DNA from 4 places in the Bradyrhizobium sp. LB14.3 genome. Region 4 is predicted to be linked to each of the others. Evidence: predicted binding sites of a transcription regulator. Region 4 holds the regulator's gene; each other region holds the start of a gene.
What was found. The regulator PhoB, encoded in region 4, activates phosphate uptake and scavenging genes when phosphate is short. The targets are predictions, from matches to a motif close to TGTCATNNANCTGTCAT.
Positions count from the first base shown of each region.

Region 1: a site for PhoB is predicted at 1,004-1,020, ahead of ABIB00_RS05620 (DUF47 domain-containing protein). Genes of this name have one in related genera too.
Region 2: a site for PhoB is predicted at 1,249-1,265, ahead of ABIB00_RS28560 (UDP-2,3-diacylglucosamine diphosphatase). Genes of this name have one in related genera too.
Region 3: a site for PhoB is predicted at 857-873, ahead of ABIB00_RS24270 (YdcH family protein). Genes of this name have one in related genera too.

Region 1 covers NZ_JBEPQT010000002.1:395,575-397,773, forward strand. The annotation lists gene ABIB00_RS05615 (inorganic phosphate transporter) at 1-299, opposite strand, end outside; gene ABIB00_RS05620 (DUF47 domain-containing protein) at 315-959, opposite strand; gene ABIB00_RS05625 (branched-chain amino acid ABC transporter permease) at 1,118-2,086, opposite strand; gene ABIB00_RS05630 (branched-chain amino acid ABC transporter permease) at 2,088-2,199, opposite strand, start outside.
Region 2 covers NZ_JBEPQT010000020.1:58,925-61,123, reverse strand. The annotation lists gene ABIB00_RS28570 (Lrp/AsnC ligand binding domain-containing protein) at 1-152, opposite strand, end outside; gene thiD (bifunctional hydroxymethylpyrimidine kinase/phosphomethylpyrimidine kinase) at 283-1,083, shown strand; gene ABIB00_RS28560 (UDP-2,3-diacylglucosamine diphosphatase) at 1,289-2,101, shown strand; gene ABIB00_RS28555 (glycosyltransferase family 4 protein) at 2,115-2,199, shown strand, end outside.
Region 3 covers NZ_JBEPQT010000014.1:158,219-160,417, reverse strand. The annotation lists gene ABIB00_RS24285 (hypothetical protein) at 1-60, opposite strand, end outside; gene ABIB00_RS24280 (hypothetical protein) at 84-302, opposite strand; gene ABIB00_RS24275 (YdcH family protein) at 419-625, opposite strand; gene ABIB00_RS24270 (YdcH family protein) at 960-1,139, shown strand; gene ABIB00_RS24265 (NAD(P)/FAD-dependent oxidoreductase) at 1,232-2,199, opposite strand, start outside.
Region 4 covers NZ_JBEPQT010000001.1:480,060-482,258, forward strand. The annotation lists gene ABIB00_RS02240 (GcrA family cell cycle regulator) at 271-783, shown strand; gene phoB (phosphate regulon transcriptional regulator PhoB) at 913-1,623, opposite strand; gene phoU (phosphate signaling complex protein PhoU) at 1,639-2,199, opposite strand, start outside.

The DNA of each region.
Region 1 (2,199 bases), on a different contig from region 4:
CATGTCACGAGGTTCCAGACGATGGCGCCGACCAGCGCCGCGAAGATCACCTGGGCATCCACGATCGCGGGATCGATGATGCCGGTGCCGATGGTCTGGGCGACGTGCAGCCCGAACACCATGAAGGCGACGAAATTGAAGAACGCGGCCCAGAACACCGCGAATTGCGGCCGCAGCACGCGGGTCGAGACGATGGTCGCGATCGAATTGGCGGCGTCATGCAGGCCGTTCAGGAAGTCGAACAACAGCGCGACGGCGATCAGTCCGACCAGGACGGGAAGACCCAACGCAACATCCACCGCGCGGCCCCTGCCCTAAACTTGCTCGATGACGATGCTGTTGATCTCGTTCGCGACGTCGTCGAAGCGGTCGGCGACTTTCTCGAGATGGTCGTAGATCTCCGCGCCGACGATGAAATCCATCGCGTTGCCGTCGCGATGCTTGAGGAATAGTTCCTTCAGCCCGATATCCTGGAGATCGTCGACGCGCCCCTCGAGCTTGGTCAATTCTTCCGTGATCGCAGTCAGCATGGCCACGTTCTGACCGATCGCCTGCATCAGCGGCAACGCGCGACCGACCAGATTGGCGCATTCCACCAAGAGCACGCCGATCTCGCGCATCGGCGGCTCGAAGATGCGAACCTCGAACAGCATCACGGCCTTGGCGGTCTGCTGCATCTGGTCGATGGCGTCGTCCATCGAGGTGATCAGGTTCTTGATGTCGCCGCGGTCGAACGGGGTGATGAAGGTGCGGCGCACCGCCGTCAGCACCTCGCGGGTGATGTTGTCGGCATCGTTCTCGAACTGGTTGACGCGCTGGCAATAGACCGGCGTCTCCGCGCCCCCGTTGAGCATGCCCTGGAGCGCGATCGAGCCCTGAATCACGGTCTGGGCGTGGCGGTCGAACAGGTCGAAGAACCGTTCTTCCTTGGGCAGGAAAGCGCGAAACAATCGCATCATGGGGGAGAGACTACCGGTTGGATAATGGCCTAGCCCAAGCGGGCCGTCATGAAACTGTCATAGACCATTTTCGATCCACGCGCGTGCCACCTCACGCCCGTGGAGTCGGATCATCCACCGCTTTCGCGCGCCAACGATTTTTCTGCTACATCAATGGCTTACAGCGAACGCCGGAGGTAATGCGCGATTTCGCCGATGACGCCACGGCGGAAGGTGAGCACACAGATCACGAAGATCGAGCCCTGGATCACCGTCACCCACTGGCCGAAGCTCGCCAGATATTGCTGCATGGCGATGATCGCGAAGGCACCGACCACGGGCCCGAAGATGGTCCCGAGCCCGCCGACCAGCGTCATCAGCACCACCTCGCCGGACATCGACCAGTGCACGTCGGTGAGCGAAGCGTTCTGCGCCACGAACACCTTCAGCGATCCCGCAAAGCCGGCGAGCGTGCCCGACAGGACGAAAGCCAGGAACTTGTACTGATCGGTCCGGTAACCGAGCGAGATCGCGCGCGGCTCGTTCTCACGGATCGCCTTCAGGACTTCGCCGAAAGGCGAATTGATGATGCGGTAGATCAGCAGGAAGCCGGCGAGGAAGCCGACCAGCACCACGTAGTAGAGCACGGTCGGCTTGGTCAGATCGAACACGCCGAACATGCGGCCCTGCGGGATGCCCTGGATGCCGTCCTCACCATGGGTGAACGGCGCCTGGAGGTAGATGAAGTACAGCAGCTGCGACAGCGCCAGCGTGATCATCGAGAAATAGATGCCCTGGCGGCGGATCGAGATGAAGCCGGTGATGAGCGAGAGCCCGAACGCCGCGGCAATGCCGACGAGGATGCCGAGTTCCGGCGGCAACGCCCACACTTTCAGCGCGTGCGCGCTGCAATAGCCGGCGGTGCCCATGAACATCGCGTGGCCGAACGAGAGCAGGCCGCCATAGCCGATCAGGAGATTGAATGCACAGGCCAGCAGCGCGAAGCACAGCGCCTGCATCACGAAGAACGGATAGATGCCGCTGAATGGCACCGCAGCCAGCAGCAGCGCCATCACCACGAACACGATCATCTCGTCGCGGATCGCGCGCGGGGGCGCCGGCAGTGTGTCGTCCGTCAAGGCTGTCATATCAGGCCGCCCTTCCCGTCAATCCCGTTGGCTTCACCAAGAGCACCAGCACCATCAGCACGAACACGACGGTGTTGGAGGCCTCGGGGTAGAAATACTTGGTCATGCCCTCG
Region 2 (2,199 bases), on a different contig from region 4:
TCGGTGTCGTTGTCGACGTAGAACTTCACCAGCAGGTCGTATTGACCGGCCGTGGAATAGATCTCGGAGGCGATCTCGGCTTCGGCAAGCGCATTGGCGACCACATAGGATTGGCCGAGCTTGCATTTGATCTGGACGAAAAAAGGAACCATTGCAGTCACTCCGAAGGCATATCTGACCGGCTAATAGGCCAAAACCGGCCGGATTTGGCAAGCGAACTTGCTGCCTCTGTATATGCGCGCTAGGAGGGGCCATGGTCCCCAGGAAGCGGAAAGTCGGCCCATGATCACCCCCGTGGCGCTCACCATCGCCGGCTCCGATTCGAGCGGCGGTGCCGGCATCCAGGCAGACCTGAAGACCTTTGCCGCGCTCGGTGTCTTCGGCGCTTCCGCCATCACGGCGCTGACGGCGCAGAACACGCGCGGCGTCACCGGCATTCACGCCGTGCCTGCCGAGTTCGTCACCGCGCAGATCGACGCGGTGTTTTCCGATCTCGAGGTCGGCGCGGTCAAGATCGGCATGGTGGCGCAGGCCGCCAGCATCGATGCGATCGCGGCCGCACTGTCGCGCTGGAAGCCCCAACACATCGTGCTCGATCCCGTGATGGTGGCGACATCGGGTGATCGCCTGCTCGCGTCCGAAGCCATCGACGCCCTGCGCATCAAACTGATGCCGCTGGCCTCGGTGATCACACCCAACCTGCCCGAGGCCGCAGCTCTGCTCGACGAGCCGGTCGCGACAAGTGAGCCCGAGATCGAGAGCCAGGGGCGCCGGCTGCTGGCGTTGGGCTGCCGTGCGGTCCTGATCAAGGGCGGGCACGGCGAGGGCGCCGAGAGCACCGACTATTTCGTCGATGCCAAGACCACGATCGCGCTCGCCGCGCCGCGCGTGGCCACAAGCAACACCCATGGCACCGGCTGTTCGCTGTCCTCGGCGGTCGCCGCCGGGCTGGCCAGAGGCGAGGATCTCGAGCGCGCCGTGCGCAACGCCAAGGCCTGGATCAGCGCTGCGATCGCGGCCGCCGACCGCTTCAGCGTCGGCCACGGCCACGGGCCGATCCATCATTTCCACAGATTTTACTGAGACCGGCCGCGAGCGCGCGGCCGTTAACCCATCCAGCCAGCAGTTCCGGGTTCTTGCGGAGGTTGCTGCGGCGTGATGTCGCCTGATTGTCGCATGCGACTGATATTCGCGGGGAGGGCGAGGCAAGGCGCGATTCGTATCCGAGGGTGCGTCAAAGGTTCAATTGGTCATCCCCCTGTCACGGGACATTGTTACAGGCTGTCGCATGGGAAGTTACGATGTGAGTGACGAGAGCCCTGAGCGGCGCTTTCGCACGTTGTTCATCTCCGACGTTCATCTCGGAGCCCGCGGTTCTCAAGCCGACCTTCTGCTCGACTTCCTGCGTTTCCATGATGCAGACACGATCTATCTCGTCGGCGACATCGTCGACGGCTGGGCGCTGAAATCGAGCTGGCATTGGCCGCAATCGCATAACGACCTCGTCCAGAAGCTTTTGCGCAAGGCGCGCAAGGGCGCCAAGGTCATCTACATCCCCGGCAATCACGACGAGTTCCTTCGTAACTATTACGGCACGCATTTCGGCGGCATCGACGTCGTCGAGAACACTGTCCACACCGGCGCGGACGGCAAGCGCTATCTCGTCATCCACGGCGACATCTTCGACCTCGTGGTGCAGAACGCGCGCTGGCTCGCCCATCTCGGCGACAAGGCTTACGACTTCGCGATCCAGATGAATCGCTTCGTCAATTTCTTCCGGCGCATGTTCAAAGTGCCCTATTGGTCGCTGTCGCAATGGGCCAAGCAAAAGGTCAAGAACGCCGTCAACTATATCGGCGCGTTCGAGCAGGCGCTCGCCGCCGAGGCGCGGCGCCATGACGCCGATGGCGTGATCTGCGGCCACATCCACTACGCCGTGATCCGCGACGAGGGCGGCATCCGCTACATGAATTGCGGCGACTGGGTCGAGAGCTGTACGGCGCTGGTCGAGCACGACGACGGCCGTTTCGAGATCATCACTTGGGCGGACCAGGCCGAGAAGCCGGCACAGATACCGCAGGTCGCAGCCAAAGCTGCATAACAAGGGCAGCCTGATGCGCATTCTGGTCGCGACCGACGCCTGGCACCCGCAAGTCAACGGTGTGGTTCGGACGCTGACCAAGCTTGCTGACGCCGCCA
Region 3 (2,199 bases), on a different contig from region 4:
CGGCGATCCGTCGTCGTCGGTCAGGAAGGGTAATGCTACGTAATAGGTGACATCGGACATGGTCGGCTCCGATAGCTGACAGCTCAGGCGGCGCTGCTCTTGCTCCGCATCGTGCTGCGTGAGGACTCCGGAATGCAGCCGGCGGAAATCGCCGCCCGCAATTCTTCGAGCTCGGCCTCCAGATATTCATTGGCCATGATCAGCGCCTTGATGGTGCTGCGCAGATTGCCGTCGCACATGGCGATCGCCTGATCGCAGGCTTGTTCATAATGGCTGTTGTCGAGAAGGGCGGTTGCCGTCATCTGCGTTTTCCTTGGCATTTTCCTGGGGCGCTCGGTGCCAAAATGTTCTTATTTTGTTCCTTTGGAGTCAAGCGGATTCACGTGCGGCGGGCCGCCGCAAAGCCATTCCCTGTGGATCAGGCGATGATATCCGGCGTGATCTGATCTTCGATGAACGCGATACGGTCGCGCAACAACAGCTTGCGTTTCTTCAGCCGCTGTAACCGCAACAGGTCGGGGGCGGGCGATTGATGCAGTGCATCGATCGCCGCATCGAGATCTCGGTGTTCCTGGTGCAACCGGGCGAGCTCGGATTCGAGTTCGCGCTCGTCTTCATTGGTCATGTTTGCGGTGGCCGAAAAACCGATAGGCGTGAGAGAGATTAAGGCTGTGGATGCCCTGTGGAAATTATCGTCCTTGCGCGGCGTGATCGCAAGCGATCTGCGACCGTCGCTCGCCGATCTCCCGCGACATATTTCTGCGGCTTGCGACGGCGCTGCGCAAGCACGTTGATATCATGGATTTTTCCCGCGTGGTTCCCTTGCTCACGCTTCGTTACATATGAATTTTCAAAAATGACGGTGCGACGACGGATACCCATCGACAGAACGAATCGGTGATGTAGACTTCCTTGTCCGGATCGAATCCTAAAGGTTCAAACTACCGAGGAGGTTTCGAATGACAATTCAGGCACATCTCGTTGAATTGGAGCGGAAGCACAAAGTTCTCGAAAACGAACTGCACGAAGCTCTCGTGCACCTTTCAACAGACGACCTGCAAATTGTTGAGTTGAAGCGCCGGAAGTTGATGGTCAAGGACCAGATCGAGCGTCTCAGGCACGGCGACACGCTCCACTAGTAACCCCGTAATAGCGTAAAATTGATCGTACCCTTTCACGCAGGGGTGAGAGCCTGTGCGCTCATCCTTGCGGCAAGGTGCGCGCCGCGCAATCATTGCGCGAGACCGAGCCCTGCGAGTTCGGCGACGTGATCCGCGATCGCGAGCGATGACGTCAATCCGGGCGACTCGATGCCGAACAGATTGACCAGGCCTTCGACGCCGTGATCGCGCGGGCCCTGCATCAAGAAATCCTGCGTGGCCACCGCCGGCGGCACGATCTTCGGGCGGATGCCCGAATAGCTCGGCATGAGCGCGTCGTCAGGCAGCGTCGGCCAGTATTTGCGGATCGCCGGGTAGAAGCGCTCGGCGCGTGACGGGTCGACCTCGTAGTCGATCGTCTCGATCCATTCGACGTCAGGGCCGAAGCGTGCCTGCCCTGCCATGTCCAGCGTCAGGTGCACCCCTAGCCCGCCGGGCTCGGGCACCGGATAGATCAGGCGCGAGAACGGCGCCATCGCATTGCAGCTGAAGTAGTTTCCCTTGGCGAGATAGGCCCGCGGAATCCGGTCCAGCGGCATGCCGTCGATGTTGCGCGCTACCGTGGTCGCCGAGAGCCCCGCGGCGTTGACGAGGAGGCTGCATTGCAGCGTCATCGGCGCTTCGCCGCCCGCTTCGATCTCGATGACGCCGGCGGTCGCCTTGGCGCGGATCAGCGGGGTGTGAAACGCGAAGGCCGCACCCGCGTCCTCGGCTTCACCGCGTAGCGAGAGCATGTAGGCGTGGCTGTCGATGATGCCGGTCGACGGGGACAGCAGCGCGGCATCGCAGGCAAGCGCCGGCTCCAGCGCGCATGCCGCCTCGCCCGTGAGCAGCTGCATGTCGAGCACGCCATTGGCTTCGGCATGCGCCTTGATCGATTGCAGCTTCTCGGTCTCTTTCGGATTGGTCGCGACGATCAGCTTGCCGCAATTTCTGTGCGGGATGCCGCGCTCGGAGCAGTAGCGGTAGAGCGCGTGCTTGCCGTCGACGCACATGCGCGCCATCCAGCTCCCGGCGCGGTAGTAGATGCCGGCATGGA
Region 4 (2,199 bases):
TGATTTCGCGGATTTCACCACGGAACATGTGGAAGCGAGTCGGCGGACTCTTGCGCGGGAGTCACGCCATATTGTAGCGTTTGGATTGTCAGATACGACATCTCGTGCAGTGGTTCTGATCTCTAAGTCCTTATGTACCGGCGTAAACGTTCGGGCGTTCTAGTCACGCCCGGCGAGCCTTAAGGGATTCTGGCGGCACGGGTTTTTAAAGGCTTAGGCATTCGCTGCGAGGCGCCAGGATGGCAGGCCGGCAGCGAGGGAAAGGGTGCAATGACAGTTTTGACCTGGTCCGATGATCGCGTCGAGCAGCTTAAAAAGCTCTGGGAGGCCGGACTTTCGGCCAGCCAGATCGCGGCTGAGCTCGGTAATGTGACCCGCAATGCCGTGATCGGCAAAGTGCACAGGCTCGGCCTGTCGGGTCGCGCCAAGAGCCCTTCATCGGCAGCGCCCCGGCCGCGCAAGGCGCGCCCCGCGCAGCATATGATGCGGGTGACCCGCCCGATCTCGCGCGGCAACACCGCGCTGGCACAGGCCTTCGAGGTCGAAGTGGAGGCCGAACCGGTCACCTACGACAACGTGGTGCCGATGAGCCAGCGGCTGACGCTGCTCGAGCTGAACGAGGCGACCTGCCACTGGCCGGTCGGCGATCCCTCGACCCCGGACTTCTTCTTCTGCGGCGGCAAGGCGCTGTCCGGCCTGCCCTATTGCGCACAACACTCGCGCGTCGCGTATCAGCCGGCGTCGGATCGGCGCCGCGCACCGGTGAAGCCGAGCCCGCGCTGAGCTAGCGGATTTAGCTGACTGCAAGGGCGGCGCCGTCACACGATGACGCCTCGGCCCACTTGATGTCGTCCCGGACAAGCGTGCCAAAAGCGCGTGTCGATCCGGAACGACGGCGGAGCTTGAAGCGAGTTACGCCTGCTGCTCCGCCTTGGCAAAACGATCATCCAGCGCGTAGCCGGCGCCGCGGACGGTGCGGATCGGGTCCTGCTCGCGGCCGAGATTGAGCAGCTTGCGCAGGCGGCCGATATGCACGTCGACGGTACGCTCGTCGATGTAGATGTCGCGGCCCCAGACGCTGTCGAGCAGTTGCTCGCGCGAGAACACCCGCCCCGGATGCTCCAGGAAGAACTCCAGCAGGCGATATTCGGTCGGGCCGAGATCGATCGGCCGGCCCGAGCGCGCCACGCGGCGCTTGTCGCGGTCGAGCTCGATGTCGCCAAAGGCGAGCACGGTGGCGAGCCGCTCGGGGCTTGCGCGCCGCAGCAGGCCCTTCACGCGCGCCAGGAGCTCCGGCACCGAGAACGGCTTGACGATGTAATCGTCGGCGCCGGTCGCAAGACCCCGCACCCGCTCGCTTTCCTCGCCGCGCGCGGTGAGCATGATGATCGGGAGCTGCTTGGTCTCGGGACGGGTGCGAAGCCGCCGGCACAATTCGATGCCTGACAGGCCCGGCAGCATCCAGTCGAGCACGATCAAATCGGGAATGTGCTCCTTGAGACGGGTGTCGGCGTCGTCGCCGCGCATGACCGTCTCGACGTCATAGCCGTCGCCTTCGAGGTTGTAGCGGAGAAGCTCGGTCAGGGCTTCCTCGTCCTCAACCACCATAATGCGTGCGCCCATCTGGGTCGTTGCTCCCTAGGTGTTCGGTATCGAGGTGGCGAAGGTCGTCATATCGCCCTTCGGCCGCTTGTCGGTGATCGCCTGGCCCTCGATCATGTAGAAGACGGTCTCGGCGATGTTGGTGGCGTGATCGCCGATCCGCTCGATGTTCTTGGCGCAGAACATCAAATGGATGCAGAACGAGATGTTGCGCGGATCCTCCATCATGTAGGTGAGGAGCTCGCGGAACAGCGAAGTGCAGATGGCGTCGACTTCCTCGTCGCCCTTCCACACCGCCATCGCCGCCGGCAAATCATGTGCGGCATAAGCGTCCAGCACCGACTTGACCTGCTGCTGCACGAGGTCGGTCATGTGCTCCAGGCCGCGGAACAGCTTGAGCGGATGGAAATCCGTCTCCAGCGCCGCGACACGCTTGCCCATGTTCTTGGCGAGGTCGCCGATGCGCTCGAGATCGGTCGCGACGCGCATGGCGCCGACGATCTCGCGCAGATCGACCGCCATCGGCTGACGGCGGGCGATAGTGAGCACGGCGCGCTCCTCGATGCGCTTCTGCAGCGCGTCGAGCTCGGTGTCGAT